DNA from 2 places in the Stenotrophomonas sp. 82F1 genome. Region 1 is predicted to be linked to the other one. Evidence: riboswitches for the same ligand, from Rfam matches in the RefSeq annotation. Region 1 holds a riboswitch; the other holds the start of a gene.
What was found. A riboswitch is a leader RNA that binds a small molecule or an ion and turns the genes downstream of it on or off. The one in region 1 is predicted to bind glycine.

Region 1 (12,054 bases):
GAGCCGCTGCCCGATACCCATCACTGGGGCTGGCAGCTGACACCGGAGGGCCATGCCCAGCGCGAAAAGCTGCGCGCCGGCAGCCGACCACGGCAATTGGCCGAGCTGCTGGCCGAGGCGGTGGTGGACGAAGATGTCCTGTCCGCGCGCATGCCGGACTGGCGGGTGGCCGCACGCAGCCTGGGCAAGCGCGAGCTGGCCGAGCGCATCGCCTTGAGCGTGGCGCCGCAGCACGCTCAGCCCCTGCCCGGCCCCACCCTCAATGCGGAGCAGGCCGAGGCCGTGGCCGCGATCACCGCCGCCGAAAGCTTCCAGGCCTTCCTGCTGGACGGGGTGACCGGCAGCGGCAAGACCGAGGTCTACCTGCAGGCGATTATTCATTGCCTGGCGCAGGGCAGGCAGGCGCTGGTGCTGGTGCCCGAGATCGGCCTGACCCCGCAGACCCTGGCACGCTTCCGCGGCCGTCTCGGCATTGCCGTGCACGCGCTGCACTCGGGGCTGACCGACAACGAGCGCGCGCGGGTCTGGGCCGCGGCCTCGCGCGGCGAAGCACGGGTGATCGTGGGTACGCGTTCGGCGGTGTTCATCCCGCTGCCGCAGCCGGGCCTGCTGATCGTCGACGAAGAGCACGACGGCAGCTACAAGCAGCAGGACGGCATCCGCTACCACGCACGCGATTTCGCATTGGTGCGGGCCAAGGCGCAGGGCGTTCCGGTACTGCTGGGCAGCGCCACGCCCTCATTGGAAACCCTGCACAACGCCTACGCCGGCCGCTATGCGCACCTGCGCCTGAAGCAGCGCGCCGGTGATGCCCGACCGCCGCGCGTGCGCATCCTCGATGTGCGCAAGCGTCCGCTGCGCGATGGCCTTTCCGCCGACGTACTGGCCGGCATCGGCGAACACCTGCAGCGTGGCCAGCAGGTGCTGGTGTTCAAGAACCGGCGCGGCTATGCGCCGGTGCTGCTGTGCCACGACTGCGGCTGGACCGCGCCCTGCAACCGCTGCGATGCACCGATGACCGTGCATGGCGGTGGTCGTCGCCTGCAATGCCATCACTGTGGTGCGCGGCAGCCGGCGCCGTTGGCCTGCCCCGCCTGTGGCAGCCTGGCGCTGCAGCCGCAGGGCATCGGCACAGAGCGGCTGGAAGAACACCTGGTCAGTGCCTTCGCCGAGTTCCCGGTGGTACGCATCGACCGCGGCACCACCGCCCGTCGCGATGCGCTGGAGCAGCAGCTGGCCAAGCTGGGCAACGAGCCCGGCATCCTGGTCGGCACGCAGATCCTGGCCAAGGGCCACGACCTGCCCAAGCTGACCCTGGTGGTGGTGGTGGGCATCGACGAAGGCCTGTTCTCGGCCGATTTCCGCGCCAGCGAAAAACTGGCGCAGCAGCTGATCCAGGTAGCCGGCCGCGCCGGTCGCGCGCGCGATCCGGGCGAAGTGTGGCTGCAGACCCATCACCCGGGTCATCCGCTGCTGGAGACGCTGGTGAACGGTGGCTACCACCCGTTCGCGCAGGCCGAATTGAACCAGCGCGAGGCGGCGGGTTTTCCACCGTTCGCGCACCTGGCGCTGATGCGCGCCGAAGCGCAGCAGCTGGAGCATGCCAATGCCTTCCTGCTGGCTGCGCGGAAACTGCTGGGCGAGCAGAACGTGGTGGAGGCCTATGGGCCGATGCCCGCACCGATGCCACGCCGTGCCGGCTACCAGCGCACGCAGTTGTTGTTGTCGGCAGCGCAGCGGCCACCGCTGCATGGGGTGCTGGCACAGCTGGTGCCGCAGTTGTACGCGCTGCCGGAGGCACGCAAGGTGCGCTGGTCGCTGGATGTGGATCCGACCGACCTGTATTGATCTGGCAGAGCGCTGCCGGGCATGGCTCGGCACTACTGTAGAGCCCTGGATGGCTTGGGGTCGGATCCCTTTTCGCAGAAAAGGGCTCTGACCCCGAACGTCGCCCCTTCGCTTACGTCATCGGTGACATCACGCCGCGCTGGTACGCCGGGCGCTCGCGCAGGCGTGCATACCAGTCGGCCAGGTGCGGCAGGTCCGGGCGCTGGATCGGCAGCTCGAACCACGCGTAGATCAACGAGCCCAGGGCGATGTCACCCATGGCGAATTTCTCGCCCGACAGCCACGGCTGCGTGGCCAGGGTCGCGTTGGGCAGCGCCAGGAAATCACCGGCACGCACGATCGCCGCATTGATGCGCGCCTCATCGCGGTCGGCCGGCGCGGTGCGCATGATCCCCCAGATCAGTTCGGAGTACAGGGGCGCCATCCGCGAGGTGCTCCAGTCCATCCACTTCTCGGCCTGTGCGCGCTCCATCGGATCTTCGGCATACAGCGTGCCCAGCGAATAGCGCGCACTGAGGTAGCGCACGATGGTGTTCGATTCCCACAGCGGCAGGCCGTGGTCTTCGATCACCGGCACCAGCCCGTTCGGGTTCATCGCCACATACTCCGGCGACTGCGTGCCACCGTGGCTGCCACCCACTTCGATGGACTCGTACGGCAGGCCGATTTCCTCGGCACACCACAGCACCTTGCGGACGTTGCTGGAATTGCGGCGACCCCAGATCTTCAACATGCGGATTTCCTTGCGTGCAGCGCTGCGCCAAGCGGGCGCGGAGCCGCTACGATACGCCGATCCACAAGGAGAAATGGCATGACCGCATGGGATGCAGTGAATTACGTTCTGCTGGCAGCAGGGCTGGTGGCGCTGGTGCTCGGGTACCGCCGATCCAACCGCAACATGCTGCTGTGTGCCGGGCTGTTGCTGCTGGCATTCAACGGAGTTGAGGATTTCGCCGATGGCTTTGCTGCGGGCTACGCGGGGTCCGACGCACGCGCGCTGTAGCGCGTGCGGAAAGCAGCCGAGCGTGGCTCGGCCCTGCTTTGCACCGGCGTTTTCCGGCGTTACCGGTTCTTCTTCGGCAGCGCGCGCACGTAGGAGGATTTACCGTCCTTCTTCAGTTCGAACAGACCGATCGCGGCCAGCAGGTCGCTGAGTTTGCCGTAGCCGTAATTGCGCGGATCGAACGAGGCCTGGTTGCCGATCTGGCTGCCGACCGGGCCCAGGTGCGACCAGCCATCCTCGCCCTCTGCCGAGGACACCGCACGCCGCAACATCTTCACCAGACGTGTATCGCTGCGCATTTCCGCGCCGCTCTTGCGCGGGCGCGCATCGTCGCTGCCCGCCTGTTCGCTGGGCGCCTGTTCATTCGATGATGGTTCGTTCGATGCCAGCTCCACATCCTGCACGCTGGCATGGGTCTGGCCCAACGCTTCCAGATAGGTGAACTTCGAGCATGCGTTGACGAAGGGTTCCGGGGTTTTCTTTTCGCCGAAGCCATAGACCTTCACGCCGTCGGTCAGCAGGCGCATCACCATCGGGGTGAAGTCGGCATCGCTGGACACGATCGCGAAGCCATCGAGGTTGCGCGCGTACAGCAGATCCATCGCGTCGATCACCATCGCCATGTCCGACGCGTTCTTGCCCTTGCTGTAGGCAAACTGCTGGATCGGCCGGATCGCGTATTCGTGCAGCACCGCCTCCCACCCTTTCAACCGTGGGCTCTTCCAGTTGCCATAGGCACGGCGCACGTTGGCCACGCCATAGCGGGCGACTTCGGCCAGGACCTCGTCGATCTTCGAGGCCGGCGCATTGTCGGCGTCGATCAACAGGGCGATGCGCTTTTCCGGTTCGCTCATGGACTCCTCACGGGCAGTTGCCTGAACCCGAGTATCGCCGATCCGGATGCACGCTGACGTGACAAGGACCGGCCATGCGAAGATGCCAGGCACTTCCCCCATGCCCCCCTGGAGTGAGTCGATGAGTCGTGATCGCGTCCCCCACCTGGTCGTTGTCGGCGGCGGTTTCGCCGGCCTGTGGGCCACCCGTGCGCTGGCCCGCGAACGCATACGCATCACCCTGGTCGACCGTCGCAACCACCACCTGTTCCAGCCGCTGCTGTACCAGGTGGCCACCGCGGGACTGTCTGCGCCGGATATCGCCGCACCGCTGCGCCACATCCTTGGCCACCAGCGCAACGTGGAGGTGCGGCTGGGCGAAGTGGTGGCCATCGACAAGGAAGCCCGCCAGGTGCGCATGGCCGACGGCAGCACGCTGGACTACGACAGCCTGCTGCTGGCCACCGGCGCCACCCACGCCTACTTCGGCCATGACGAATGGGCCGACGATGCGCCTGGCCTGAAGACACTGGACGATGCCATCGCCCTTCGCCGCAAGCTGCTGCTGGCGTTCGAACGCGCCGAGGCCGAGCCGGACCCGGCAAAGAAAGCCGCATGGCTGAGCTTTGCGGTGGTGGGTGGTGGTCCGACCGGCGTCGAGCTGGCTGGCACCCTCGCTGAAATCGCCCGGCATACGCTGCGCAATGAATTCCGCCACATCGATCCGGCCAGCGCCAAGGTGCGGCTGGTCGAGGCCGGTCCGCGCGTGTTGTCGACCTTCCCTGAAGTGCTTTCGCTGAAGGCACGCCGGCAGCTGGAAAAGCTGGGCGTGGAAGTGATGACCGGCACGCCGGTCAGCCACATCGATGGACAGGGCTTCAAACTGGGCGATCAGTTCGTGCCCGCACGCACCGTGGTCTGGGCCGCCGGCGTGGCCGCCTCGCCATTGGCGCGCACGCTGGACGTGCCGCTGGACCGCGCCGGACGCGTGCCGGTGCAGCCCGACCTGACCCTGCCCGGCCATCCCGACTTGTTCGTGGCCGGCGACCTGGCCGCGCTGAGCCAGGCCAACGGCAAGCCGGTACCGGGCGTGGCCCCGGCCGCCAAGCAGATGGGCAAGCACGTGGCGGAAACGCTTCGCGCACGCCTGCACGACAAGCCCGCGCCGGGGCCGTTCAAGTACGCCGACTTCGGCAACCTGGCCACCATCGGCCGCATGGCTGCGATCGTGCACCTGGGCAAGCTGCAGCTGTCCGGTGTGCTGGCCTGGTGGTTCTGGCTGGCCGCGCACGTGTTCTTCCTGATCGGCTTCCGCAACCGCGTCGTGGTGCTGTTGAACTGGGCGGTGGCGTACTGGAGCTACCAGCGCAGCGCGCGCATCATCTTCGGTGATGACCAGGACGACCGGCGACCGAAGCGGTAGGTACTGCCGTGGGTGACCTCTCGACCGACACAGTAGATCCACGCCATGCGTGGATGAATTGCTGTGCAGGCTGCATGGAGCGTAGCCACGCGTGGCGTGGCTCTACTGCTCCATCGGGCCGCTGGGCGCCCGCTCATGTCCGGCAGAAATCTTCGCGATAGGTAGTGCCGCGGGCGCGTCCTCGACCGACACAGTAGATCCACGCCATGCGTGGATGAATTGCTGTGCAGGCTGCATGGAGCGTAGCCACGCGTGGCGTGGCTCTACTTCGGCTTCGGGTACCACAGCGCGTTGACGATGACCCAGCGCTGGTCGAAGCGGCCCATGTGGAAGTAGTCGACGAACCACGGCGTTTCCAGCCGCACCGACGCCGCATTGCCGGTCACGTCCAGTACCGTGCAGCGGCGATCCCATTGATCCTTCGGGGTCTTCAACGCGCCCTGTTTCGTCAACGCAACCAGTTCTTCCTTCGACATCCGGCGCAGGCCGAGGCGTTCGTCGGGCGTATCACCGAGTACCGCGCGCTTGGCCAGGTCCGGGTGCAGGGAACGGGCGACGCGCTGCGGGTCGGCTTCCAGCTGTCCGTCGACGTAGTCGTGGCAGGTCGCTTCGATGGCGGCGATGGTGGTGGCATCGGCAGCGCGGCTTGCCGCTGCGGAAAGCGCGAACAACAGGGCAACGGTGGACATCCGGGTCTCCAGCGCTGAGGGCTGGGCGATCATGGCATGGCCGGATGCGCCCCATCCACGCATGGCGTGGATCTACCGGCGATGTTGTAGAGCCGAGCCCACGCTCGGCTCTACAGAACAGCCTCGGCCGGCGCCTGCAGCCAGGCCAGCTTGCGCTCGCGCGGCTGCTGCTTGAGCTCCCATTCGGCGCGTGAGGCCGCTGCCCTGTCCGGGTATTCACGTACCGCCAAGACCCGCAGCGGCGGGCGCGACCGCGTGTAGCGTGCCCCCTTGCCGGCCTGGTGGGCGGCGAAACGGGCCTGCACGTCGGTGCTGATGCCGGCGTAATAGCTGCCGTCGCGGCATTCGAGCAGGTACAGGAACCACGGGCGGGAAGGCGAAACCATGGTCGGATTATGCCGTGCTGCACTGCAGCGGATATACTGGCGCCCGAATGCAGGAGAGAGGCGCCGCGCTGGCGCCCGCCGAAGGCGCAGGCTCCCATGATCGCTCAGGCCGGTGGGCTGGAATCCCACCAACCATGCATTCGACTCGCCGAGCTGGAGAGAGGTCACCGGGCATGCCCGGGACGATCCGCCGAAGGGGCACGCGGCTCACGCCGCTGAACTCTCAGGCAAAAGGACAGCGGGAGCGGCACCGGTCATCGTCATCCCGTCATTGCGCAGGCAATGGCGGTGGTCGCGCATGGCCGGCCCCACCGCGCCCGGAGCCTGTCCCATGCTGCTGTCCATCATCTACCTGATCGCCATTTCCGCCGAAGCCATGACCGGTGCCCTGTCTGCGGGCCGCCGCCGCATGGACCTGTTCGGGGTGGTCATGATCGCCTGCGTCACCGCCCTCGGTGGCGGTTCGCTGCGCGACATCCTGCTCGGTCACTATCCGCTGGGCTGGGTGAAGCACCCCGAGTACCTGGGCTTCACCGTGTGCGCGGCGCTGATCGCCACCTGGGTAGCGCGCTGGATGCATCACTTCCGCCGCACCTTCCTGGTGCTGGACGGGCTGGGCCTGATCGCCTTCACCCTGATCGGCTGCTCGATCGCGCGCGAGGCCGGCCATGCGCTGCCGATCGTGCTGATCGCCGGCATGCTCACTGGCGCCTTCGGCGGCGTGCTGCGCGACATCCTCTGCAACGAGGTGCCGCTGATCTTCCAGAAAGAGCTGTACGCGATCATCTCGCTGCTGACCGGTGCGGTGTATCTGCTGTTGCTGCATTGGGGCGTGGCCGATGCCACGGCGATCCTGTGCTGCCTGGGCGGAGGGTTCGCGGTGCGCCTGCTGGCGATCCACTACCGCTGGGAAATGCCGAAGTTCGTGTACCACGACGAAGTGCATTGACCCCTTGACGGTACTGCCGGCCGCTGGCCGGCATTTCCGGCTGGGCTGCATGACCAAGGTCACGCGGCGACGGCCCACGTAAACCGCTACCATTGGCGCCCCGTCGCACGCGCGACGGCATCCAGCCACGCCGCGTCCGCGGCCCCGCCAGACAATCCCCCTCCCCCGCTGCCCGTGGCCCTTCGTGGTGCCGACGGGCCCGCATGACCCTGCGTGCGCGCAGGGCGCAGGATGCCCCATGTCTGTCGCCGAAAACTCCCGCTTTCGCCGTGCCCGCCCGCTGTTGGTCGTTGCCGGCCTTGCCCTTGTCGCTGGCCTGGCGTGGTGGCTGTGGCCGCAGGCCGAGGCGGACGGTGGCGAACAAGCTGGTGCCGGCAAGGCAGTGCCGGTACGCATCGCCCGCGCCAGTGCCGAACCACTGGTGCTGCGGATGAAGGCGGTTGGTACGGTCACCCCGCTGCACAGCGTGGTGGTGCGCAGCCGCGTGGATGGCGAGCTGATGCGCCTGCATTTCCAGGAGGGTCAGCAGGTCAAGGCCGGTGACCTGCTGGCGCAGATCGATCCCCGCCCCTACCAGGTGAAGCTTGCGCACGCGCAGGGTACGCAGCAGCAGAACCTGGCCGAGCTGGAGAATGCCGAGCGCCAGCTGCAACGCTACCGCGAACTGCAGCGCCAGAACTACGTGTCCGCGCAGGAACTGAGCGACCAGCAGAGCAAGGTGCGGCAACTGCAGGGGCGTCGCCTCAGCGACCAGGCATCGGTGGACGAAGCGCGACTGCAGCTGCAGTACACCCGCATCGTCGCCCCGGTCAGCGGCCGCGTCGGCCTGCGCCGGCTGGACGTAGGCAACCTGGTGCACGCCAGCGACACCGAAGGCCTGGTCACGCTGGCGCAGACGGCGCCGATCAGCGTGCTGTTCACCGTGCCCGAACCAGAGCTTCCCGCGCTGCTCGATGCCGTACAGGCGCAGCCGGCGCTGGCGGTGGAGAGCTGGGACCGTGAAGAACGTCGGCAGCTCGCCAGCGGCACCCTGTCCAGCGTCGACAACCGCATCGATACCGCCACCGGCACGCTGAAGCTGCGCGCGCAGTTCGACAATGCCGATCAGGCGCTGTTCCCCAACCAGTTCGTCAATGTGCGCCTGCAGCTGGGTAAGCATCCCGCGCTGCTGGTTCCCGATGCCGCCGTGCAGTTCGGCAGCCAGGGCAGCTACGTGCACATCATCGACAAGAACAACAAGGCACAACGGCGCACGGTGGTGCTCGGCCCGGCCGATGACGGTCGCGTTGCGGTGCGTTCCGGCCTGGTAGCCGGTGACAAGGTGGTGATCGAAGGCATCGACGGACTGGAAGACGGCACCACGGTGGAGATCATCACCGAGGAGGCATCGCCCAAGGCCGGCGCATGAATCTCTCGCGCGCCTTCATCCTGCGCCCGGTCGCCACCACGTTGCTGATGGTGGCGCTGCTGCTGTCCGGGGTACTGGCCTATCGCCTGCTGCCGGTGGCGGCGCTGCCGCAGGTCGACTACCCGATCATCCAGATCACCACGCTGTATCCCGGTGCCAGCCCGGAGCTGACCACGCGCACCATCACTGCGCCGCTGGAGCGCCAGCTCGGGCAGATTCCCGGCCTGAAACAGCTGTCGTCCACCAGTTCCGGCGGCGCCTCGGTGATCACCCTGCAGTTCGGCCTGGAGGTGTCGCTGGGCGTGGCCGAACAGGACGTGCAGGCGGCGATCAACGCGGCCGGCAGCGTCCTGCCCGGTGATCTGCCGGTGCCGCCGGTGTACCGCAAGGTCAATCCGGCCGACACGCCGATCCTGACCCTGGCGGTGACTTCGCAGGGCCTGTCGCTGCCGCAGGTGCACGATCTGGTCGACACCCGCATCGCGCAGCGGCTGGCACAGCTGCCCGGTGTCGGTCTGGTCAGCCTGGCCGGTGGCCAGCGCCCCGCCGTGCGCATCCAGGTCAACCCGGGCGCGCTGGCCGCCAACAACCTGGGCATGGACCACATCCGCACCGCGATCGCCGCCGCCAACGTCAACCTGCCCAAGGGCAGCTTCGATGGTCCGATCCGCGCGGTGATGCTCGATGCCAACGACCAGATGCGCAGCGTGGCCGAGTACCGCGCGCTGGTGCTGGCCTGGCGCGAGGGCGCACCGCTGCGGCTGGGCGACGTGGCCACCATCACCGACGGCGCCGAGAACCGCCAGCTGGCGGCATGGAGCGGCACCACCCCGGCGGTACTGGTGAACATCCAGCGCCAACCCGGCGCCAACGTCATCGCCGTGGTCGAACAGGTGCGTGCGTTGCTGCCGCAGCTGCAGGCCACGCTGCCGGCCGGCGTGCAGATGAGCGTGCTCAGCGACCGCACCGAATCGATCCGTGCGTCCGTGCGCGGCGTACAGAAGGAACTGGTGCTGGCCATCGCGCTGGTGGTGCTGGTGACCTGGGTGTTCCTGCGCAACCTGCCGGCCACGCTGATTCCCAGCGTGGCGGTGCCACTGTCGCTGATCGGTACGTTCGCGGTGATGCTGCTGGCCGGCTATTCGCTCAACAACCTCACGCTGATGGCGCTGACCATTGCCACCGGCTTCGTGGTGGACGATGCGATCGTGATGCTGGAAAACATCGCCCGCCACCTGGAAGACGGCGAAGGCCCGCGCGAGGCGGCGCTGAAAGGTGCCAGCGAGATTGGCTTCACCCTGGTATCGCTGACGGTCTCGCTGATCGCCGTGCTGATCCCGTTGCTGTTCATGGCTGACCTGGTGGGCGCGCTGTTCCATGAGTTCGCGGTGACGCTGGCGGTAGCCATCGGCATTTCGCTGCTGGTGTCGCTGACCTTGACGCCGATGTTGTGCGCGCGCTTCCTGAAACCACATGCCAAGCGGTCAGAACCCCAGGGGGATCTGACCCTGGCGGGGTCGGATCCCGTCAGGGCTCCGACCCCAAAGCGCGACGTCTTCGATCGCATCATCGCCCTCTACGACCGCCAGCTGCGCTGGGTGCTGCAGCGTCAGCCGCTGATGCTGCTGGCGACGGTGGCCACGCTTGCGCTCACCGTGGCGCTGTACTTCGCCGTGCCCAAGGGCTTCTTCCCGGTGCAGGATGCCGGCCTGGTGCAGGGCATCAGCGAAGCCCCGCAGGCGATCTCGTTCCAGGCCATGCGCGAGCGCCAGCTTGCCCTGGCCACGGCCATCGAACAGGACCCGGCCGTGGCCAGCCTGTCCTCCTACATCGGCGTGGACGGCAACAATGCGGCCCTCAATACCGGCCGCCTGCTGATCGAACTGAAGCCACATGGCGAGCGCGAGAGTGCCGACGTGGTGATGGCACGCCTGCAGCAGCGCGTGGCGAGGATTCCCGGCATCACCCTGTACCTGCAACCGGTGCAGGAGCTGGGCATCGAAGACCGCATCAGCCGCAACCAGTACCAGTTCACCCTGACCACGCCGGACCTGCAGACGCTGGAAACCTGGACACCGAAGCTGCTGCACGCGCTGCGCCAGTCGCCGGCGCTGCACGATGTGGCCAGCGACCTGCAGATGCAGGGCCGACAGGCCAGGGTGAGCATCGACCGCGATGCCGCCGCACGTCTGGGCGTGAGCGTGGAAGCGGTGGCCGACGCACTGTACGACGCCTACGGGCAACGGCAGATCTCCACCATCTTCACCCAGGCCAGCCAGTACCGGGTGGTGCTGGAGGCTGATCCGGCGCGGCAACCGGGGCCGGAGGCGATCAGCGGCCTGCGCGTGCGCAGCAGCAACGGCCAGACCGTGCCGCTGGGGGCGGTGGCGCGCGTCGAGCAGGGGCCGACGGCGCTGCTGCGCAACCATGTCGGCCAGTTCCCGGCGGCCACGCTGTCGTTCAACCTGGCACCCGGCGCATCGCTGGGCGAAGCAGTGGATGCGGTACATGCCGCGCAGGCGCAGGTGGCAGTGCCGCAAAGCATCGAGCTGCGCCTGCAGGGCGCGGCGGCGGCCTTCAGCAGCTCGCTGTCGAGCACGCTATGGCTGATACTGGCGGCGGTGGTGGTGATGTACATCGTGCTGGGCGTGCTCTACGAGAGCTTCATCCATCCCATCACCATTCTCTCCACCCTGCCCTCGGCAACCGTGGGCGCCTTGGCTGCGTTGTGGGTGAGCGGACGCAGCCTGGATTTGATCGCGGTGATCGGCATCGTGCTGCTGATCGGCCTGGTGAAGAAGAACGCGATCATGATGATCGACTTCGCGCTGGACGCGCAGCGCACGCGCGGCATGAGTCCGCGTGAAGCGATCCACCAGGCGGCGCTGCTGCGCTTCCGGCCGATCCTGATGACCACCCTGGCGGCGTTGTTCGGCGCGGTACCGCTGATGCTGGCCACTGGCTCGGGCGCCGAGCTGCGGCAGCCGCTGGGCTGGGTGATGGTGGGTGGCCTGATGGTCAGCCAGGTGTTGACCCTGTTCACCACGCCGGTGATCTACCTGGCCTTCGACCGTCTGCAGCGTCGCCGCGCGGCGGCACCGGCAACAGCAGACGAGGCCGGCGCATGACCCCTGTGGCACGCCTGGCACAGGCCTGCGTGCAGCGTCCGGTGGCGACCCTCCTGTTGGCGGTGGCGCTGGTACTGGCCGGCCTGCTGGCGCTGCGCCTGCTGCCGGTGGCACCGCTGCCCCAGGTCGACTATCCGGCCATTGAAGTCAGCGCCAGCCTGCCCGGCGCCTCGCCCGAATCGATGGCGGCGACCGTGGCCACGCCGCTGGAGCGTGCGTTGGGCAGCCTGCCCGGCATCTCGCGCATCGATTCAGCCAGCACCCAGGGGCAGACCGAGATCGAATTGAAGTTCGTGCTCGGCCGCGATATCGACGAGGCCGCGCGCGAAGTGCAGGCCGCGATCAACCTCGCTCGCGGCCAGCTGCCCAGCGGCATGCCCGGCATGC
Region 2 (12,054 bases), on a different contig from region 1:
ATGGATCAGGTCGGGGAACTTGATCGCGTCCTGGATGAAGAACACCGGGATGTTGTTGCCGACCAGGTCCCAGTTGCCTTCCTTCGTGTAGAACTTCACCGCGAAGCCGCGCACGTCGCGCGGGGTGTCGACCGAACCGGCGCCGCCGGCGACGGTGGAGAAGCGGGTGAACACCGGCGTCTTCACCCCGACCTCGGTGAGGATCTTCGCCCGCGTCACCTTGCCCAGCGACTTGGTCAGTTCGAAGAAGCCATGGGCGGCCGAGCCACGCGCGTGGACGATGCGCTCGGGAATGCGCTCGTGGTCGAAGTGGGTGATCTTCTCGCGCAGCAGGAAGTCTTCCAGCAGGGTCGGGCCACGCGGCCCCTGGCGCAGGGAATTCTGGTTGTCGGCAACCGGGATGCCCTGGTTGCTGGTCAGTACCGGATGTTCTCCTCCCGCCAGTTGATGCAGTTCATCGCCCTGGCCGCGGCTGTCACGGTCGGCGGCGGGGGTGGCGGGAGCGCGCTTGCCGGTCGGCTTGCTGGCGGCCATGGAGGATCTCCTGGAGCGGGTAGGGGGCAGACCCCAGACACTGGCGCCGTCGGCGTTAATGCAGGGTCCCGTGGGAGTGAACGCGCAGACAAATCGGCGGCTCGGGTATGCTTGCCGCATGCGAGTCGAACCCGCCGACATCGAAGCCCTGTTCGACGCCATTCCGGACGTGCTGTTCTTCATGAAGGACCGCCAGGGCCGCTACACCTACGTCAACCAGACCATGCTGCGACGGCTGGGCCTGCGTGCGCGCAAGGACGTGATCGGCCGCACCGCAGCCGAGATCTACCCCACCGGCCTGAGTGCGGACTATGTCGACCAGGACGCCCGCGTGCTGTCCGGCGAGGTGATCGAGAACCTGATGGAGCTGCACCTGTTCGCCAACCGCGAACCGGGCTGGTGCCTGACCTGCAAGCGCCCGCTGGTGGTCGACGGGCAGGTGGAAGGGCTGATCGGCATCTCCCGCGACCTCGGCCAGAAGGACAGCCTGGGCACCCAGTACGAGCAGCTGCGGCTGGCCCTGGCGCACCTCAATACGCACTACGCCGAGAACGTGCGGATGCAGACCCTGCTGGACATCACCGGTTTTTCGTTGTCCAAGCTGGAGCGCAGCTTCCGCAAGGTGTTCCAGATGACCCCGCAGCAGGTGCTGACCCGGCTGCGGATCCAGATGGCCATGCACCTGCTGCATGGCAACGAGAGCATCGCCTGCATCGGCCAGGCCTGCGGTTTCAGCGACCAGAGCGCGTTCACCCGCAAGTTCAAGGCTGAAACCGGTTTCTCACCACGCGCCTATCGGGCCCGTATTGGTGGCAATGTCGGCGAGCCGGTACCGGCCTGAGTTGCCTGCTGCGCTGTGCCTATCCCCGCGGCGGCTGGACACGGTAAGGTGTCGCCCTTGTCGCCGCCGCCAGCCCTGCCGATGCCCGCCACCCCCGATCAGACCGCTTCGCCCTCCCGCCTCGGCCATTCGCTCAAGCCACGCCAGCTGATCATGATGGGGCTGGGCAGCGCCATTGGCGCCGGCCTGTTCCTCGGCTCCGGCGTAGGCGTGCAGGCGGCCGGCCCGGCGGTGCTGGTGTCCTACCTGGTGGCCGGTGCGCTGGTGATCATCGTGATGAACGCACTGGGCGAAATGGCCGCCGCCAAGCCGACCAGCGGTGCGTTCTCGGTGTATGCGGCCGATGCCATGGGCGCCACCGCCGGCGCCACCGTGGGTTGGCTGTGGTGGGTGCAGCTGGTCATCGTCATCGCCGCCGAGGCGGTGGGCGCGGCCGGATTGCTGGCCACGGTCTGGCCGGTGGTGCCGGTACCGATGGCGGCACTGGCGTTCATGCTGTTCTTCACCGCGATCAACCTGCTCGGGGTGAAGAACTTCGGTGAGTTCGAATTCTGGTTCGCCATCCTCAAAGTGGCGGCGATCCTGGCCTTCATCGCCGTTGGCGTGGCGCTGCTGATGGGCTGGCTGCCGCAGGTGGCCTCGCCGGGCCTGAGCAACTTCACCGAGCACGGCGGCTTCGCGCCGAAGGGCCTGGCCGGTATCGGTGCGGCGCTGCTGGTGGTGGTGTTCGCCTTCGGCGGCACCGAGATCGTGGCCGTCGCGGCGGCGGAGACCGAAGACCCCGAGCGCAGCATCGCCCGTGCCATCCGCACCGTGGCCTGGCGCATCCTGGTGTTCTACATCGGTTCGCTGAGCGTGATCATCGCCGTGGTGCCGTGGACCAGCGAAGCGCTGAAGTCGCCGTTCGCTGCGGTTCTCGATGTCGCCAATATCCCGGGGGCAGCCACGGCCATCACCCTGATCGCGGTGATCGCCCTGCTGTCGGCGCTCAACGCCAATCTCTACGGCGCCTCGCGCATGATGTATTCGCTGGCGCAACGCCGCGAAGCACCGGCCGTGCTGGGCTGGACCGACCCGCGCCAGGTGCCGGTGATCGCGGTGCTGGCCAGCGTCCTGTTCGGTTTCGCTGCCACCATCATGGAACTGCTGTTCCCGGACAAGGTGTTGCCGGTGCTGCTGAACATCGTCGGTTCCACCTGCCTGCTGGTGTGGACGCTGTCGCTGATCTCGCAGCTGGTGCTGCGCCGTCGCGCCGACCGCCTGGGCACGCGCCTGCCGTTCCGCATGGCCGGCTTCCCGTGGCTGACCGTCTGCGCGCTGGCGATCCTGGCGTTGATCTTCGGCCTGCTGCTGAGTGAAGCGCATACGCGCCTGCAGTTCCTGTCGATGGTCGCGCTGACGGCGACCATCGCGGCCAGCAGCGCCATCGCCCGGCGCATGCGCGAGGCCTGATCCTGTAGAGCCGACCCTATGGTCGGCTGCTGTCTGCGTAGTCGCTGGCCGCGCATGGGCTCGGCTCTACAGCAGGCATACATCGGCCGTGCCATCCTGATCGCGTGGGCCATCACCGGCCCGACGAACGGGAGCACCGCATGTTGCGCAGCCGTCCCTTCCTGATGTTCACCGGCCAGGCCGAAGCCGCGCTGGCCCTCTACGCCGAAGCCTTCGCCGAATTCCGCCTGCTGGCCCTGCAGCGCCATCCGGACGGGGCGGGTGCGGGCGTACCCGGTCAGGTCCGCCAGGCCATTTTCCTGCTCGGCGGCACCCACTACCTGTGCTTCGACAGCCTGGATGTGCACGACTTCACGTTCACGCCTTCGATGTCGCTGTTCGTGGAATGTGCGGGTGTCGAATCGTTCGAACGTGCCGCGCGCGTGCTGGGCGACGGCGGGCATTGGCTGATGCCGGTGGGCGACTACGAGTTCAGCAGCCGCTACGGCTGGGTGCAGGACCGTTTCGGCGTGTCGTGGCAGTTGAGCCTGGGGCAGGTGCCGGATCCGTGATGGCAAAGCATCCACGCATGGCGTGGATCTACTACCTGCCATGGCGCACTCTCCAGTAGATCCACGCCATGCGTGGATGGAAACGAAAACGGCCCGCTTGCGCGGGCCGTTCTGTTACCGATGCCGCGAAGGCTTACGCCTCGACTTCATCGTCCTTGTAGGCATCGACCGGGATGCAGGCGCACATCACGTTCTTGTCGCCGTACACGTTGTCGACGCGGGCCACCGGCGGCCAGTACTTCTGCAGCTTCAGGCTCGGCAGCGGGAAGGCGGCCAGTTCACGCGGGTAGGCGTGGGTCCATTCGCTGGCGGTCACTGCCGTGGCCGTGTGCGGCGCGTTCTTCAGCGGGTTGTCCTCGCGGTCCAGGCGGCCGTCTTCGATCGCGGTGATCTCTTCGCGGATCTGGATCATCGCGTCGATGAAGCGGTCCAGCTCGTGCAGCGATTCGCTTTCGGTCGGCTCGACCATCAGCGTGCCGGCCACCGGGAAGCTCAGGGTCGGGGCATGGAAGCCGAAGTCGATCAGGCGCTTGGCCACGTCTTCGGCACCGATGCCGCTGGTCTTCTCCAGCGGACGCACGTCGAGGATGCACTCGTGCGCGACCAGGCCGTTGCGGCCGGTGTACAGGGTCTTGAAGTGCGGGGCCAGGCGCTTGGCGATGTAGTTGGCGTTGAGCTGGGCGACCTGGGTGGCCTTGCGCAGGCCTTCGGTGCCCATCATCGCGATGTACATCCAGCTGATCGGCAGGATCGAGGCGCTGCCGAAGCTGGCGGCGCTGACCATACCGACCGGACCGTTGTCACCCAGCTTGCCCGGCAGGAACGGGGCAAGGTGCGACTTGACCGCACACGGGCCAACGCCCGGGCCGCCGCCGCCGTGCGGGATGCAGAAGGTCTTGTGCAGGTTCAGGTGCGAAACATCCGAACCCCACTTGCCCGGCTTGGCCACGCCGACCAGGGCGTTCATGTTGGCACCGTCGGTGTACACCTGGCCGCCATGCTTGTGGATGATCTCGCAGATCTCCACCACCTCTTCCTCGAACACGCCGTGCGTGGACGGGTAGGTCATCATGATCGCGGCCAGGCGGTCGCTGTACTTCTCGGCGTTGAGGCGGATGTCCTCGACGTCGACATTGCCGTTGGCATCGGTCTTGGTGACCACGACCTTCATGCCGCACATCTGTGCCGAGGCCGGGTTGGTGCCGTGCGCCGAATCCGGAATCAGGCAGATGTCACGGTGATCTTCGCCGCGCGAGCGGTGGTAGGCGCGGATCGCCAGCAGGCCGGCGTACTCGCCCTGCGCGCCGGAGTTCGGCTGCAGGCTGACGGCGTCGTAGCCGGTGCACTCGACCAGCATTGCTTCCAGCGAATCGATCAGTTCCTTGTAGCCCAGCGCCTGCTCGGCCGGCACCAGCGGGTGGATCTGCGAGAACTCCGGCCAGGTCACCGGGATCATCTCGGCGGTGGCGTTGAGCTTCATGGTGCACGAGCCCAGCGGGATCATCGTGCGGTCCATCGCCAGGTCCTTGTCGGCCAGCGAACGCAGGTAGCGCAGCAGTTCGTGCTCGCTGTGGTGGGTGTTGAACACCGGGTGGGTCAGGAACGCGGACTGGCGCAGCAGGCCGGCCGGCAGCGCGTCGGCGGTGCTGGCATCCAGTGCGTCCACATCAACGCTGGCACCGAACAGCGCGCCGACAGCGACGATGTCGGCGCGGGTGGTGGTCTCGTCCAGGCTGATGCCCACCGAGCTGCTGTCGATCGCACGCAGGTTGTAGCCGGCCGCACGGGCCTTGGCATGGATCGCGTCGGCGTCGACACCGGTCACGTGCAGCGTGTCGAAGAAGTCGGCGCCGACCTGCACACCGGCGGTGCGCAGCGCGCTGGCCAGGATCGCGGCCAGGCGATGGGTGCGGCGGGCGATGCGGGTCAGGCCTTCCGGACCGTGGTAGACGGCGTACATCGAGGCCATCACCGCCAGCAGCACCTGTGCGGTACAGATGTTGGAGGTGGCCTTCTCGCGGCGGATGTGCTGCTCGCGGGTCTGCAGGGTCAGGCGGTAGGCCGGATTGCCCTGCGCGTCGATCGAGACACCGATCAGACGGCCCGGCATCGAACGCTTGTAGGCGTCACGGCAGGCCATGAACGCCGCATGCGGGCCACCGAAGCCGAACGGCACGCCGAAACGCTGGCTGTTGCCGACCACGATGTCCGCACCCCATTCGCCCGGGGCGGCCAGCAGGGTCAGGGCCAGCAGGTCGGTGGCCACGGCCACCAGCCCGCCGCGCGCGTGCACGGCATCGACCAGCGCCTTGTAGTCGCCGACCTGGCCGAAGGTATCCGGGTACTGCAGCAGCAGGCCGAAGGCTTCCGCTTCCAGCGCTTCGGCCGGGGTGCCCACGCGCAGCACGATGCCCATGGGCTCGGCGCGGGTACGCAGCAGTTCCAGCGTCTGCGGGTGCACGGCATCGTGCACGAAGAAGGTGTCCGACTTCGACTTGGCCGAGCGCTTGGCCAGGGTCATCGCTTCAGCAGCGGCAGTGGCTTCGTCCAGCAGCGAGGCGTTGGCGATTTCCATGCCGGTCAGGTCGGCGCACAGGGTCTGGAAGTTGATCAGCGCTTCCATGCGGCCCTGCGAGATTTCCGCCTGGTACGGGGTGTAGGCGGTGTACCAGGCGGGGTTTTCCAGGATGTTGCGCAGGATCACGTTCGGCGTGTGGGTGCCGTAGTAGCCCTGGCCGATGAAGCTGCGCAGCACGGTGTTCTTGTCGGCGATCGCGCGGATCTTCGCCAGCGCCTGCACTTCGGTGATCGACTCCGGCAGCGCCAGCGGTGCCGGCGACTTGATCTTGGCCGGGACGATGGCATCGGTCATCGCATCCAGCGATGCGTGGCCGATGACGCCGAGCATCTGCGCGATCTCGGCATCGTTGGGGCCGATGTGGCGCTCGACGAACGCCGAATGGTGCTCGAGCTCACGCAGGGAAGGGGTGTTCTGGGACATGGCGAAGGATCCGTCAGGAAAGGGCACACGCACGGGCACAAGCCGCCGGTCGGCGGTCTGCGGGCGCCCCTCTGTCCTTTTGCCTGAGAGTTTAAAAGCGCGGAAAACCGCAGCTTCGTGCCCCTTCGGCGCCGGATCGAACCGGTCTCTCCAGAGTTCTGTTACGGGTGGTATCGGGCCTGAGCGATTACGGGCGTTGCGCCTTCGGCAGCGGTGAACTGCTTCTCCCACCGTGTTGCCCGCCGATTATAGCCTCTTGCCGGCGCCCGACGGTGGCCCGGAGCGGCCTCACAGGCCTGAATGGCCGATGGCCCGGGCGTGCGTTCTGTGCACCCGTGCATGGCGTCGCACGCATTCCCCACCTATGATGGTCGGATTCTCGTATTCATCTGGCGCCGTCCCTGCCGCAGGGGATCGGCGCCCGCCGTGCGTGTCACGCATGGCCCTGCCGGACGCTTGCCCGATGACCGCCGCTGTTGCTCCTTCCACCCGCCGCATGGCCCTGTTGCTCGCTGGTCTGGCCATGTTCGGTCCGTTCTCGATCGACACCATCTTTCCTGCGTTTCCGCAGCTGGCCCAGCGCCTGGCGGTGGACGAGGTGGCTGTGCAGCAGACCATCAGCGTCTACCTGCTGTTCTACGGCCTGATGAGCCTGGCCCACGGCCCGCTGTCCGATGCGTGGGGGCGCAAGCGGGTGATCCTCGGCGGCCTGGTGATCTTCGTCGGCGCCTCGGTGGGCTGCGCGTTGTCCACCGACCTGACCACGCTGCTGGCGTTCCGCGCGCTGCAGGGCCTGTCTGCCGGTGTCGGCATGATCGTCGGCCGCGCGGTGATCCGCGACCTGTACCACGGCCACGACGCGCAGCGGCTGATGAGCCAGGTGTCGATGCTGTTCGGCATCGCCCCGGCCATCGCGCCGATCATCGGCGGCTGGATCCTGCTCAGTGGTGCCGGCTGGCCGCTGATCTTCTGGTTCCTGGTGGTATTCGCGCTGGTGCTGCTGGCGGCCACCGCGCGCTTCCTGCCGGAAACCCATCCGGCGCAGGCACGGGTTGCACTGTCGCCACGCACGTTGATGCGCGACTACGTGCGCATCGGCTTCAACCCGCGTTTCCTGCGCCTGGCGCTTGCCGGCAGCATCGGCTTCGGCGGCATCTTCCTGTACATCTCCTCGGCGCCGGCGATCGTGATGCAGCACCTGCATCTGGGTGAAGGCGGCTTTGCCTGGCTGTTCATTCCCACCATCGGCGGCATGACCACCGGTTCGTTCCTGTCCGGGCGCATGGCCGGGCACAGCACACCGACGCGGCAGGTGGCCCTGGGCTTCACCTTGTGTGCGGTCTCTGCCGTGTTGAACATCGGCTATGTCAGCCTCGCGCCGCAGTTCGCGTTGCCGTGGGCGGTGATGCCGATCTTCCTCGGCGGCATGGGCATGGCGCTGATCTTCCCGATCCTGGCGCTGGCGGTGCTGGACATGTATCCGCTGCAGCGCGGCCTGGCCTCGTCGCTGCAGGCGTTCGTGCAGCTGATGATCAGCACCGTGGTGGCGGGCGTGGTATCGCCACTGCTGCACGACAGCCCGCTGCATCTGGCACTGGGGCAGGCGGCCTTCTTCGCGGCCGGCTTCGTGTTCTGGTACTGGGAGCACCAGCGCGAGCGCGCAGCAGAGGCAGCCGGCACGACGCTTTGAGCGTCGCGCAGGGGTAGGGCACAGCATCACGCAGCGCCCCCTTGCGACGCTGCGCGCAGGGACTAGGCTGGGGTTTCCAGCAAGCCGGTTCGTGGATGCACGACAGCCAGCCATCCCGATGTCGTCGCATGAGGTATCCCATGGCTGCGCAGCAGACCTACCGCCTGCTCGAGGTGGCGCTGAAGGAGCGCCGCGTTCTTTCTCCTTCCCTGGACCGCATGGTGTTCACCGGCGCAGACGTGGCGCGCATGAAGACCGAAGGCCCGGACCAACGCATCAAGGTGTTCTTCCCCTTGCCCGGCCAGGACGCGCCGGACGTGCCCAGCGGCGACGACTGGTACGCCCGTTACCGCGCACTGCCCGATGACGCGCGGCCGCCGATGCGCACCTTTACCCTCCGCCAACTGCGCGCCGGCGACTGCGAGGTCGACGTCGACTTCGTGCTGCATGGCGAGACCGGACCGGCCTCGCGCTGGGCCACGCACGCACGGCCAGGCGACCGCGTGGTGCTGCTGGCCCCCGACGCTGACTGCGCGGACAGCAGCGAAGGCTGGGAATGGAAGCCGCCAGCCGGGGTCGGCCAGGTGTTGCTGGTGGCCGATGAGACCGCATTGCCGGCGGTGGCCGGCATCCTTGAGGAACTGGCCGGGCTGGCCGATCCGCCGCGCACGCTGGCCCTGCTGGAGATCGCCCAGGCGGGCGATGCGGTGCCATTGAAGGCACCGGTCACGGCCGAACTGGTGTGGTTGCCGCGCGGGCAACAGGCCCATGGGCAGCGGTTGCTGCAGGCCGTGCAGGCGCGGCTGGCGGCAGCCCCGGCCGTGGCCGAGGGCGCCGAACTGGACGACATCGACGTCGATGCGCAGATCCTGTGGGAGCAGGCTGACGCCAGCGCAGACGGCGCGATGTATGCCTGGGTGGCGGGCGAGGCCGGCGCGGTGATGGCGATCCGCCGGTATCTGGTGAAGGACTGCGGCCTGGATCGCCGCGCGATCACCTTCATGGGCTACTGGCGGCAGGGGCGGGTGCTGGACTGAGCCGACGCCGTACCGGTGTGAACCAGCATGCAGGGGGCGTGGGTTATCCTTGCGCCCCCGCAATGCAAGCCCCACCGATGTCGACCTCTTCCAAATCCCGCCGCGACCAGCGCCGTCGCCAGGAACAGCAGGCTGCCAACAAGGCCGCCGCCACCGCCTCGCCCGTCGAGCCGCACGCCGAACTGCGCGACACGCAGCGCACGCTGCTGGCCGGGGTCGTCCGTCGCGATGGCGAATGGGTGCTGGGCATGGATGGCCGCATTGCCGGCCAGAGCGAAAGTGCGGCGCAGGTGCTGGCGCTGATCATGCAGGCCGGTGAACTGCACGAACGGCAGGGCACGCCGGTGCGCTTGATCTATTCGGATGCGCTGCGCGATGCGGCGCAGGCCGAAGCCAACGAGAAGGGTCAGACCTTCGAGGAATTCAAGGCCGCGCTGGCTGCGCAGCTGGCGGCGAAGAAGAGCAACTGATCGCGCCGAATCTGTAGAGCCGAGCCATGCTCGGCTGCTTTTCCACCGTGCTGCGCACGGTAAGCCGAGCATGGCTCGGCTCTACAACACCTGGAAAGGGGCGGATCCTCGCGGACCCGCCCCTTCTTTCATTTCGCCGTCGCTGCCGGTGCCGCGCTGGCCTGCCAGCCGCACATCTGGCCTTCGTTCTGTTGCTTCAACCAGGCATTGACCGGGCTGAAGTACTCGATCATCGGGCCGGCATCGAGCTTGTCCGAGCCGGTCAGTTCCTTCAGCGTGGCCTGCCACGGCTGGCTGGCGCCCTTGCTCAGCATCGCCCAGTACTTCTGCCCCGCTTCCTTGTTGCCGTAGAAGGTGCACTCGTGCAGCGGGCCCTTGAAGCCGGCGGCATCGCACAGGCCCTTGTAGAACTGGAACTGCAGGATGCGCGCCAGGAAGTAGCGGGTGTACGGGGTGTTGCCCGGCACGTGGTACTTGGCACCCGGGTCGAAGAACTCCTCGCCACGGGTGCTGGCCGGTGCCACGCCCTGGTACTTGGCCTTCAGGTCCCACCAGGCCTTGTTGTAGTTGTCCGCGGTGATCGAACCATCGAACACGCCCCAGCGCCAGCGGTCGATCATCAGCCCGAACGGCAGGAACGACACGCCCGACAGCGCCATGCGCATCTGGTTGTTGATGACCGCCTCGCGGCTTTCGGTCGGCGCGTCGACCAGCCCGATCGAGCTGAGGTACTTCGGCGTCATCGCCAGCACGATGGTGTCGCCGATCGCTTCATGGAAGCCATCGTTGGCACCGCCCTGGAACAGCGGCGGCAACGGGTTGTAGGCCAGGTCGTAATAGATGTGGCCCAGCTCGTGGTAGATGGTGGTGAAGTTCTCTTCGTTGGGCTTGATGCACATCTTGGTGCGCACGTCGCCTTCCATGTTCATGTCCCAGGCACTGGCGTGGCAGACCACGTCGCGGTCATCGGGCTTGATGAACTGGGTCTTGTCCCAGTACGACTGCGGCAACGACGGCATGCCCAGCGACACGTAGAAATCCTGCGCACGCTCGGTCATCTGCTTGGCGGTGCGCAGTTCGGCTTCGCGCTGCGCCTTGTACTGGGCGGCCACGTTCGCATCCTTGCCGGCCTTGGCCAGCGCCGCGCTCAGGTTGGTCTGGTACTGCTTTTCCAGTGCCGCGGTGATGTCCAGGCTGCCGGCACCCGGGTACGGTTCCAGCTGGTCCCACAGGTTGGACCAGTCCTGCTGCCACATGTTGCCCATCAGGTGCGCGGCGATCAGGCCGTTGCCCACCTCGGCCTTGTCCTTGCCATAGGTCTTGTCCAGCTTGCCGCGCGCATAGCAGTGCAGCTGCTCGTACATCGGTTTGACCTGTTCCCACAGGCGATCGGTTTCCGGGCCGATCTGCTCCGGCGGCATGTCATAGCCACTGCGCCACATCTGCCCGGCATCGGTGAAGCCCATGCCCTTGGCACCTTCGTTCACCAGGCCGACGAACTTCTGGTAATCACCGCGCATGCTCTTGGTGGTGCTGTGCCAGCCCTGCCAGGCATCGAGCTGCTGGTCGTAATCGCGGCTGCGCGCCAGCACCTGCTCCAGCTCGCCCAGCTGGCGGCAGGAGTTCGGATCGTTGGCGTCGGTGCAGTACTTGCCTGCGCCGTAGCTGCCTTCCATGCGGGTGGCGATCTGGGTCAGCTCGGCCAGCTTGGCCGGGTCGCGCGGCGCCGGCATCGACGACATCAGCTTCAGCAGGTGGATCGCGCGCTTGCTGTCCTCGCTCATCGGCTTGCCGTCGAACGCGCCGGCCTGCTCGATCCAGCTGTTGAGCTGGGTCAGCGAACGCTCGTTGGCCTTGGCCGCGATGCGCTCTGAATCACTGTTGATGTAGGTGGAGGACAGCCACTGGGCCGAGGTCATCTCCGGGTAGGCCGCCTTGAACTCGGCATTGATGCGGGCCACGAACTGGTCAGCGGTTTCGCCGGCCGGTGCGCTGCTGCTGGCGGTGTCGGTGCCTGGGGCTGCTTCCTTCTTGCAGGCGGCCAGGGCCAGCGTAGCGGCGGCGATTGCCGCGGCCAGCAGGAGATGACGGTGTTTCACGGGCGGTCCTTGGGTGGTGAACGACCGCCGAAGGCTAGTGGGCAGGGCTTGCCACCGCAAGTGGCAAAGGTCGGCAGGGCTGCGCCCTGCACCCGCAGAGGCCTTCAAGCAACGTCAAAAGCCGGAGCAACAGCAAGAGCCGGCCATCTTTGGTTTGGCGGGGCGGTGTGGGCTTGCAGGACACGCCGTAAACCCATCCCTGGGGGCTCGATGGCGCCATCCATGGCGCCAACGGTCCTGCAAGCCCACACCGCCCCACCTCTGACAGATCGCCGCGGCTGTTGGTGGGTGTCGACCTTGGTCGACACATCTGTCAGGTATCGACAATAAAAACGGGGTCAGATCCGTTTTCCTCCGGAAAACGGATCTGACCCCGAGA

Region 2: linked by a shared signal. The riboswitch ahead of gcvP (aminomethyl-transferring glycine dehydrogenase) and the one ahead of AC13GI_RS12335 (trimeric intracellular cation channel family protein) in region 1 are both predicted to bind glycine.

What each region holds. Positions count from the first base shown of each region.
Region 1 is NZ_JBSPUD010000011.1:17,503-29,556, reverse strand. It holds gene AC13GI_RS12370 (primosomal protein N') at 1-1,848, shown strand, start outside; gene AC13GI_RS12365 (glutathione S-transferase family protein) at 1,961-2,581, opposite strand; gene AC13GI_RS12360 (hypothetical protein) at 2,660-2,851, shown strand; gene AC13GI_RS12355 (NYN domain-containing protein) at 2,911-3,705, opposite strand; gene AC13GI_RS12350 (NAD(P)/FAD-dependent oxidoreductase) at 3,827-5,107, shown strand; gene AC13GI_RS12345 (nuclear transport factor 2 family protein) at 5,371-5,796, opposite strand; gene AC13GI_RS12340 (GIY-YIG nuclease family protein) at 5,907-6,182, opposite strand; glycine riboswitch at 6,223-6,312, shown strand; glycine riboswitch at 6,326-6,431, shown strand; gene AC13GI_RS12335 (trimeric intracellular cation channel family protein) at 6,514-7,131, shown strand; gene AC13GI_RS12330 (MdtA/MuxA family multidrug efflux RND transporter periplasmic adaptor subunit) at 7,370-8,539, shown strand; gene AC13GI_RS12325 (multidrug efflux RND transporter permease subunit) at 8,536-11,667, shown strand; gene AC13GI_RS12320 (efflux RND transporter permease subunit) at 11,664-12,054, shown strand, end outside.
Region 2 is NZ_JBSPUD010000017.1:9,869-21,922, reverse strand. It holds gene AC13GI_RS15570 (catalase) at 1-534, opposite strand, end outside; gene AC13GI_RS15565 (AraC family transcriptional regulator) at 653-1,375, shown strand; gene AC13GI_RS15560 (amino acid permease) at 1,457-2,827, shown strand; gene AC13GI_RS15555 (VOC family protein) at 2,968-3,378, shown strand; gene gcvP (aminomethyl-transferring glycine dehydrogenase) at 3,512-6,379, opposite strand; glycine riboswitch at 6,441-6,543, opposite strand; gene AC13GI_RS15545 (multidrug effflux MFS transporter) at 6,843-8,069, shown strand; gene AC13GI_RS15540 (siderophore-interacting protein) at 8,210-9,106, shown strand; gene AC13GI_RS15535 (hypothetical protein) at 9,184-9,576, shown strand; gene AC13GI_RS15530 (M2 family metallopeptidase) at 9,705-11,675, opposite strand.